DNA from 2 places in the Prauserella sediminis genome. Region 1 is predicted to be linked to the other one. Evidence: riboswitches for the same ligand, from Rfam matches in the RefSeq annotation. Region 1 holds a riboswitch; the other holds the start of a gene.
The links. A riboswitch is a leader RNA that binds a small molecule or an ion and turns the genes downstream of it on or off. The one in region 1 is predicted to bind S-adenosylmethionine.
Positions count from the first base shown of each region.

Region 2: it holds a riboswitch for S-adenosylmethionine, as region 1 does, so the genes downstream of both, FB384_RS12890 (methionine ABC transporter ATP-binding protein) here and thrC (threonine synthase) in region 1, are expected to answer to the same signal.

Region 1 is NZ_JACIBS010000001.1:6,210-10,365, forward strand. It holds gene FB384_RS26630 (DMT family transporter) at 1-205, opposite strand, end outside; gene rpsT (30S ribosomal protein S20) at 561-821, shown strand; gene holA (DNA polymerase III subunit delta) at 1,344-2,324, opposite strand; SAM riboswitch class I at 2,438-2,570, shown strand; gene thrC (threonine synthase) at 2,584-3,846, shown strand; gene FB384_RS00055 (ComEC/Rec2 family competence protein) at 3,906-4,156, opposite strand, start outside.
Region 2 is NZ_JACIBS010000001.1:2,827,303-2,831,458, forward strand. It holds gene FB384_RS12880 (resuscitation-promoting factor) at 1-1,013, shown strand, start outside; gene rsmA (16S rRNA (adenine(1518)-N(6)/adenine(1519)-N(6))-dimethyltransferase RsmA) at 1,095-1,961, shown strand; SAM riboswitch class I at 2,054-2,141, shown strand; gene FB384_RS12890 (methionine ABC transporter ATP-binding protein) at 2,455-3,465, shown strand; gene FB384_RS12895 (4-(cytidine 5'-diphospho)-2-C-methyl-D-erythritol kinase) at 3,622-4,156, shown strand, end outside.

The sequences.
Region 1 (4,156 bases):
CCGCGGCGGCCAGGAGCCACGTCCAGCGGGGCTGCTCACCGCTCACCAGGACGTGCGCGATCCCGAACGGCAGCAGCACCGCCGCCGAGACCGTGTAGTAGCAGAAGACGAAGCGGGCCCCGCCGGGAACGCGGGTGGCCACGAGGTTCCACGCGGCGTGGAACGCGGCGGCGAGCAGAACGAGAACGAATGCGGTAAGGGACACGGGTAGCCTTCCTGGCCCGCCGCGGTCACGGCAGGCCGGCTACTCCAGGCTTTTGTCCCGTCATATGCGGGTGCGGCCACTCGCGCACCCGGGTGCCGCTCGGACCGGACCCGCGCTGCCCTCGTTGTCGGTGTCGTCGTTCCCGCGGGAACGAGCGGGGCGCGGCGGAACCCTAGGCACTCTCGGCGGCAGCCTACCTCCGCACGCAAGGATCCTGACCGGCGCTGATAAGCTGTTCCACCGCTGCCGTGCGGCATTCCGCCAGGGAGGAAACCCGGCTCAGCCGGTGCCGAGACGAGCGCGGCAGCGATCGCCAGTAGCCGTAGGACACGGCCGAACATGAAGGAGTCACCTCGTGGCCAACATCAAGTCCCAGATGAAGCGCATCCAGACCAACGAGAAGCGCCGTCAGCGCAATCAGGCGGTCAAGTCCACGGTGAAGACCTCGATCCGCAAGTTCCGCGAGGCCGCCGACGCCGGCGACAAGGACAAGGCCGTCGAGATGCTGCGCGCCGCGGGCCGCCAGCTGGACAAGGCCGCCAGCAAGGGCGTCATCCACAAGAACCAGGCCGCGAACAAGAAGTCGGCCATGGCCCAGCGCGTGAACAACCTCTGAGCTGTCACTCGTCGACTCGGGCGAAGCCCCCGGTTTCCTCAGGAAGCCGGGGGCTTCGTCATGCGCGGCTGCGTCCCCGGCCCGTGTTGCAGCCCGAGGTTCCCGTTGCAGAGCCACAGCCCGCGTGTCGGTGTCACAGCCCGCGTGTCGGTGTCACAGCCCGCGTGTCGGTGTCACAGCCCGCGTGTCGGTGTCACAGCCCGCGTGTCGGTGTCACAGCCCGCGTGTCGGTGTCACAGCCCGCGTGTCGGTGTCACAGTCCGCCTGTCACGGCCTCACGTTGTCGCCTCCGGGACCGCGATGCACTCGAACCCGGTACTGCCGCTCCGGCCGGGCCGCCCACATCGCCCGGGTGATCGGCCCGGCCCGGGTCCGCGATGCTGCCCACTCGGCACCTCGCGGCGCCGAATCCGCCGACTGGACGGTTCCGCGCGGCTCGCCGATTCCGCCGGCGCATTGGTCCTGTCCGGTTCGACGACCGTAGCCCGGTTCCCGGCGTTCGTCCCTGCTCAGCGGTTCTGCTCAGCGGTTCTGCTTCGCGCCGACGACGTCGAGCACAGCGCGTTCCAGCGCGTAGTCGGGATCGGCCGCCGCACCCTTGACCTCGGCGTTCACCCGGGCGACCGTCCGCATGGCCTCGGCGAGTCCCGCCGCGTTCCAACCGCGCGTCTGTCCCTGTGCCTTGCGGATCTTCCACGGCGGCATACCGAGCTCGCCCGCCAGCTGGTTCGGGTTCCCCCTGCCCGCGGCCGACACCCGGGCGACGGTCCGTACCGCGTCGGCGAGCGCGTCCGCGATGAGCACGTGCGGCACACCGATCTGCTGTGCCCACCGCAGCGTCTCCAACGCCGCGGCCCGATCCCCGCCGACAGCCTTCTCCGCGACCAGGAAACCGGTGACGTCGGCCTTGCCGCGGTGATAGCGGCGGACGGCCTCCTCGTCGACCTTGCCCCCCGAGTCGGCCACCAGCTGCGTCGCCGCCGACGACAGTTCCCGCAGGTCCGAGCCGACGGCGTCGACCAGGGCGGACACCCCCGCCGCATCGATCCGGCCACCCGCCCGTTTGACCTCCGCACGCACGAAGGCCTCCCGTTCGGCGGGCTTGGTGATCTTGGCGCATTCGGTGACTTCGGCGCCCGCCTTCCTCAGCGCCGTCGGCAGCGACTTGGCGGCCTTGCTCCGGCCACCCCCGGAATGCACCACGACGAGCGTCACGCCGTCGGCCGGGTCCTTCAGATAGGCCGACACGGCGTCGGCGAGTTCCTGCCCGATGTCCTGCGCCTGTTCCAACACGATCACCCGGCCCTCGCTGAACAGCGACGGGCTGACGAGTTCGGCCAGCTCCGGGGGCGTGAGGTCGGACACTTTCATCCGCGTCAGTTCGGCCGTCTCGTCCACGGCTCTGGCCGCGCCTACGGCGGCGTGCACAGCCCTGTCGACGAGTAGTTCTTCGTCGCCCAGCACGAGGTGCAGGGGCGCAGGGGCGGCGGTCGACGCGGTCACACCCTGATCCTGCCACGGTGACATGGAGCGCAACGGCATGGCCGGGACTGATCGCTATGCCCTAATGTGGTCCCCACACACGCCGCGCAGGCATACGGCGGACAATCGAATACCGCTCATCAAGAGGGGCAGAGGGAACGGCCCGCAGAAGCCCCGGCAACCGGCGTCAGCCTGTCATCTCGATTCCGCGAGGTAGCTGACGACAACGGTGCTAATTCCGACCCGTGCCAGCGGGGCAGATGAGGAAAGGAACCTCGCGATGACTGCAGCCCTGACCCCCTCCACCACCAAGGCCGTCGACCTCGGTCCGGCCGTCGAACTGGTGTCGAAGGAAGAGGGGCACCGCCAGCCGCTCGCCCCGGAGTTCGTCTCCGCGGAGGACTTCTCGCCGCTCGAGGTCGGGTACGACTTCGGCAGGGTCCGCCGGGAGGACATCGAGTCCGGGCCGCGCAACATCTGGCGCTACAAGAAGCTGCTGCCCGTCCCGTCCAACGTCGAAGAGATCCCGAACACCGAACCGGGCTGTACCCGGCTGGTGCGGGCCGACAACCTGGCGAAGGCGCTCGGTGTGAAGCGCCTCTGGGTGAAGGACGACACCGGCAACCCGACGCACTCGTTCAAGGACCGCGTGGTCGCCGTGGCGCTCGCGGCGGCACGTGAGTTCGGCTTCGACACGCTCGCCTGCCCTTCGACGGGCAACCTGGCCAACGCCGTGGCTGCCGCAGCCGCCCGCGCCGGCTGGCAGTCGGTGGTGCTCGTGCCGTCCTCGCTCGAGCGCGCGAAGATCCTCACGACCGCGGTGTACGACGGCGCACTGCTCGCCGTCGACGGCAACTACGACGACGTCAACCGCTTGGCCACCGAGTTGGCCGCCGAGCACGAGTCGTGGGCGTTCGTGAACGTCAACGTGCGGCCGTACTACTCCGAGGGGTCGAAGACGCTCGGCTTCGAGGTCGCCGAGCAGCTCGGCTGGCGCCTGCCCGAACAGATCGTGGTGCCGATCGCCTCCGGTTCGCAGCTGACCAAGGTCGACAAGGGTTTCAAGGAGCTGGCGCAGCTCGGCCTCGTCGAGGACTCGCCATACACCATTTTCGGTGCCCAGGCCAGCGGCTGCTCGCCCGTCTCGACGGCTTTCCGCAACGGTCACGACGTCGTCCAGCCTGTCAAGCCCGACACGATCGCGCGGTCGCTGGCGATCGGTAACCCGGCCGACGGGCCCTACGTGCTCGACACGGTGAACCGCACCGGCGGCGCGGTCGAGGACGTCACCGACGACGAGGTGGTCGAAGGCATCCGGCTGCTGGCCCGCACGGAAGGCATCTTCACCGAGACCGCGGGCGGCGTGACCGTCGCGACGGCGAAGAAGCTCATCGAGGCAGGCAAGATCGACCCGGACGCCGAGACCGTACTGCTGATCACCGGCGACGGCCTCAAGACCCTCGATGCGGTCGAGGACAAGATCGGCCCGAAGGCGACGGTCGCACCGTCGGCGGCCGCGGTGAACGAGGTCCTCGGCGGCTGACGACCGGACGGCCGGGTCTCGGCTGCTTCCGACTCCCTCGTTCGACGCGGGCCGTTCCGTCACGGTCCCGGTCCGCGTCGAACGAGCGCGGGTTCGTCCCCGTCGCCAGGGACGACCGCGAGGTCTCCGCCCCGGTCGGTCCGCGCGACGAGCGCGCCCACTGCCTCCAAGGCATCCGTGGTGGTGTCGCTGGGGTGCCCGTAGTCGTTGTCTGCACCGACGCTGACCAGCGCGATGCGCGGTCGCACCGCGGCCAGGAACTCGGGCCTGGTGTAGCGGCTGCCGTGGTGTGGCACCTTGAGCACCTCGG
Region 2 (4,156 bases), 2.8 Mb from region 1:
TCGACGGCAGCGAGCAGACGGTCCGCAGCTTCGGCGACACCGTCGGCGAGGTCCTCGACGACGCCGATATCGACGTCGGCAAGCACGACGCGCTCTCCCCCTCGCCGCAGGCCGAGGTCGGCGACGGTGGCGTCATCACGCTCGAGCGCGGCCGCCACATGACCGTTTCGGTCGACGGTGAGCAGCGTCAGGTGTGGGTTCGCGCCACCACCGTGGACGAGGCACTGGGCCAGCTCGGCCTCGAGGACCTCAAGAACGAGGGCGCCAAGTTCTCCGCGCCGCTCGACAGCGACGTGCCGCTCAAGGGCATGGCGCTGGAGGTCAAGACGCAGAAGAGCGTCACGGTCTACGACGGCGGCGAGAAGCCCCGCGAGGTGACGACCCACGCGGTCACCGCGGGCGAGCTGATCGACGAGCTCGACATGAAGCTCGGTCCGCAGGACCGGCTCGAGAGCGGTCCGAAGGCGAGCCTCAAGGACGGCGCCGAGGTCTACATCAGCCGCACCGGCGTCTCGGTGGTGAAGCAGAAGGAGACCATCGAGCCCGAGGTCCGCACCATCGAGGACCCCGAGATGGAGCAGGGCAAGGAGGTCGTCGAGAAGCCCGGCAAGGCGGGTGAGGAGCTCGTCAGCTACCGGGTCACCAAGGAGAACGGGGAGGAGATCGCCCGCGAGGAGATCAACTCCAAGGTTCTCAAGGAGGCCAAGGACAAGGTCGTGCGCGTGGGCACCAAGGAGCCCCCGCAGCCGCAGATCACCGGCGGCGCCGTGTGGGACCGGCTGGCGAACTGTGAGGCGACCGGCGACTGGTCGATCAACACCGGCAACGGCTACTACGGTGGCCTGCAGTTCGACAAGCAGACCTGGGACGCCTACGGCGGTGACCAGTACGCGGCGTATCCGCACGAGGCGAGCCGCGAGCAGCAGATCGCCATCGCGACCCAGGTGCGCGACGATCGCGGCGGCTACAGCGCTTGGCCGCACTGCGCCGCGCAGCTCGGCCTGCCGACGTAAGGTTCGCGAACCGGTGAACGATCACAGCGGCCCGGTACCCCTTCGCGGGGTGCCGGGCCGCGTTGTGCTGAACTCATTGCCGTGACCGCTGAACCACCGGGACTGCTCGGGCCCGCCGAGATCCGGAAGCTCGCCGCAGAGCTCGACGTCCGCCCGACGAAGAAGCTCGGCCAGAACTTCGTGCACGACGCCAACACGGTGCGCCGGATCGTCGAGCTCGCCGAGGTCGGATCGGACGCCGCCGACACCGTCGTGCTCGAGGTCGGCCCCGGACTGGGGTCGCTCACGCTCGGCCTGCTCGGCACCGGGGCGCGGGTGGTGGCGGTGGAGATCGACCCGGCGCTCGCGGGCCGACTCGAACGGACTGTCGCGGCACACGCACCGGAGGCCGCGTCGCGGCTGACGGTCGTCGCCGACGACGCGCTGCAGGTGGACAGCGGGCGGATCGGCGAGCCCGACGCGCTCGTGGCGAACCTGCCGTACAACGTCGCGGTCCCGGTGGTGCTGCACCTGCTGGCCGAACTGCCGTCGTTGCGGCGGGTGCTCGTGATGGTCCAGACCGAGGTGGCCGACCGGATGGCCGCGGCGCCCGGTGGCCGGGTCTACGGCGTGCCGAGCGTCAAGCTCGCCTGGTACGGCACGGCCCGCAAGGTCGCCGCCGTGCCGCGGTCGGTGTTCTGGCCCGTGCCGAACGTCGACTCCTCGCTCGTGGCGTTCGACCGTGGGCCGGAGCGCACCGACGCCGACCGCGACGCGGTGTTCGCGGTCGTCGACGCCGCGTTCGCCCAGCGGCGGAAGACGTTGCGCGCTGCGCTCTCGTCGTGGGCGGGATCGGCCGAGCGGGCCGGGGAGATTCTGGCCGCCGCCGGTGTCGAACCGCGCGCCAGAGGCGAACAGCTCGGCATCGAGGAGTACGTGGCGATCGCCAGGGCCGCCGCGGAAGCATGACGTCGGCGCGGCCGTCAACCGTGCCGGGTTCGATGTGATCTACGGCCCGTCGGCTTGCCTTTCCGGCCGGGTTTCCGGTCTACTATGTGGGAATTCCATCCCGAGCGACCGAGAGACCTGGCTCGTCGACGTCGCAGCAACCTCCCTCGAGGACGGTGCTACCGCCAGGAGCGATGGAGGAACGCGATGTATTTTTCCGAGCCGCTCACCCGGCGTCTGGTAGTCGATCACCGGCGGCGCACCGTGTCTGCGTGTCGTCGCTCCGCCGACTTGGCCTGAGCGCGCAGCGTCGCGAACCTGCCCACGGAACGGTCGCACCGTCATCGCGGCCAGGGACAGGGTCCACCTCGCCAGAGTTGTGAACCGGCCGGCTCCGAGCCGGACGTCGCAGCGCGAGGTCGGCGCCGCCCGATCCGATCTTCCGCCGTTTTTCTCCCGGCCCCGGTCAGTGACTGCGCGGGCCGGTGAGCCCATGAGCTGTCTTGGAGCTGCTGTGATCACCGTCGAGAACGTCAGCAAGTCGTTCCGCAATACCGAGTCCGATGCACCCGTGCAGGCGCTGCACGAGGTCAATCTGGACGTCGGAGCAGGCGCACTGTTCGGTGTCGTCGGCGAAGCCGGTGCAGGAAAGTCGACGCTGGCGCGCTGTGTCGCCCTGCGGGAGCGGCCCGACCGCGGCTCGGTCCGCTACGACGGGCTGAACACGACCACGTTGGACGGACGCAAGCTGCGGGAGGCGCAGAGCCAGGTCGCCGTGGTCGACTCGCGGCTGCGCCCGGAGCGGACCGTGGCGGGCAACATCGCCGCCCCGTTGGAGCGCGTGGGCGTGGACGGAGCGCGCAGGCGGCAGCGCGTCGCCACGCTGCTGGACGTCATCGGGTTGAGCCGCGCGGCGGCGCAGGTGCCCGCCGACCTGTCCCCGGGGCAGCAGCGCCGGGTGTCGGTGGCGCGGGCGCTGGCCGGCGGGCCGGCCGTGCTGCTCGCCGACGATCCGACCGCGGGAGTGGACGCGGACGAGAGCGGCGCCGTGCTGTCGGTCCTGGACCGGGCACGTGCCGAACTGGGCGCGACCGTGCTGCTGACGACGTCCGACGCAGGCGTGGCGCGGCGCGTGTGCGACGACGTGGCGCTGCTGGACCACGGTTCGGTCGTCGAGAGCGGCAACCTGCTGACCCTCGCGGGTACGCGCGGCAGCCGGATCGCCGACGAGCTGCTGCCGTCGGTCGAGACGTCGCCGTCCGAGGCGGCGCGCTTCGACGTCGTGGTGGACGTCGTGCTGGTCGGGTTCGCCTCGGTCGGTGCCCTCCTGCCCGAGGCGAGCGGCCGGTTCGACGTCGAGATCGCGACGATCGGCGGTGGGCTGACGCGGTTCGGGGACACGCCGGTGGCGCGGTTCCGCATCGGCCTGCGCGGGCAGCGGGCCGACGCGGCGCTGGCGTGGATCGCCGAGCGCGGCGCCCACGTCACGCACACCCTCTGCGGCCTGCGCACCGTCGCGGCCTGACCGAGCCGCGCGTGTCCTGACGCCCGCCCGACGTTGCCGGCCTGCCGTTTCCGGACGACGTCGAGGACGCGTGGGAGCGGTGACACGGCGCGGCTTGCTCGACGCGCTGACGCGCGGCCGCGCCGGAACCGGCGGGGCGCCAAGTACCCTGGGTATGTGCTTGCCGTCGTACCGACCCCCGTGACCGTCACGGTGCCGTCCAAGATCAACGTGCACCTGGCGGTGGGACCGGCGCGTGAGGACGGATACCACGAGCTGACGACCGTGTTCCAGGCGTTGTCGCTGACCGACACCGTCACTGTGTCGGCAGCCGAGGAAACGTCGTTGCACGTCCGCGGTGAGGGTGAGAAGACCGTGCCGCGTGACGAGCGCAACCTGGTGTGGCGCGCGGTCGACGTCCTCGCCGAACATCTGGACACGACCCCGGCCGAGCTGGGCCCGGTGCAGATCGCGCTGGACAAGAACATCCCGGTGGCAGGCGGCATGGCGGGCGGCAGCGCCGACGCGGCCGGCGCGCTTCTCGGGCTGGCGACGCTGTGGAAACTCGACCTCTCGCGTGACGAGCTCACGCGGTTGGCGGCGAAGCTCGGCAGCGACGTGCCGTTCTCCCTGCTCGGCGGTACGGCGCTGGGCACGGGCCGGGGTGAGGAGCTGCTGCCGGTCCTGACGCGGCACACGTTCCACTGGGTGC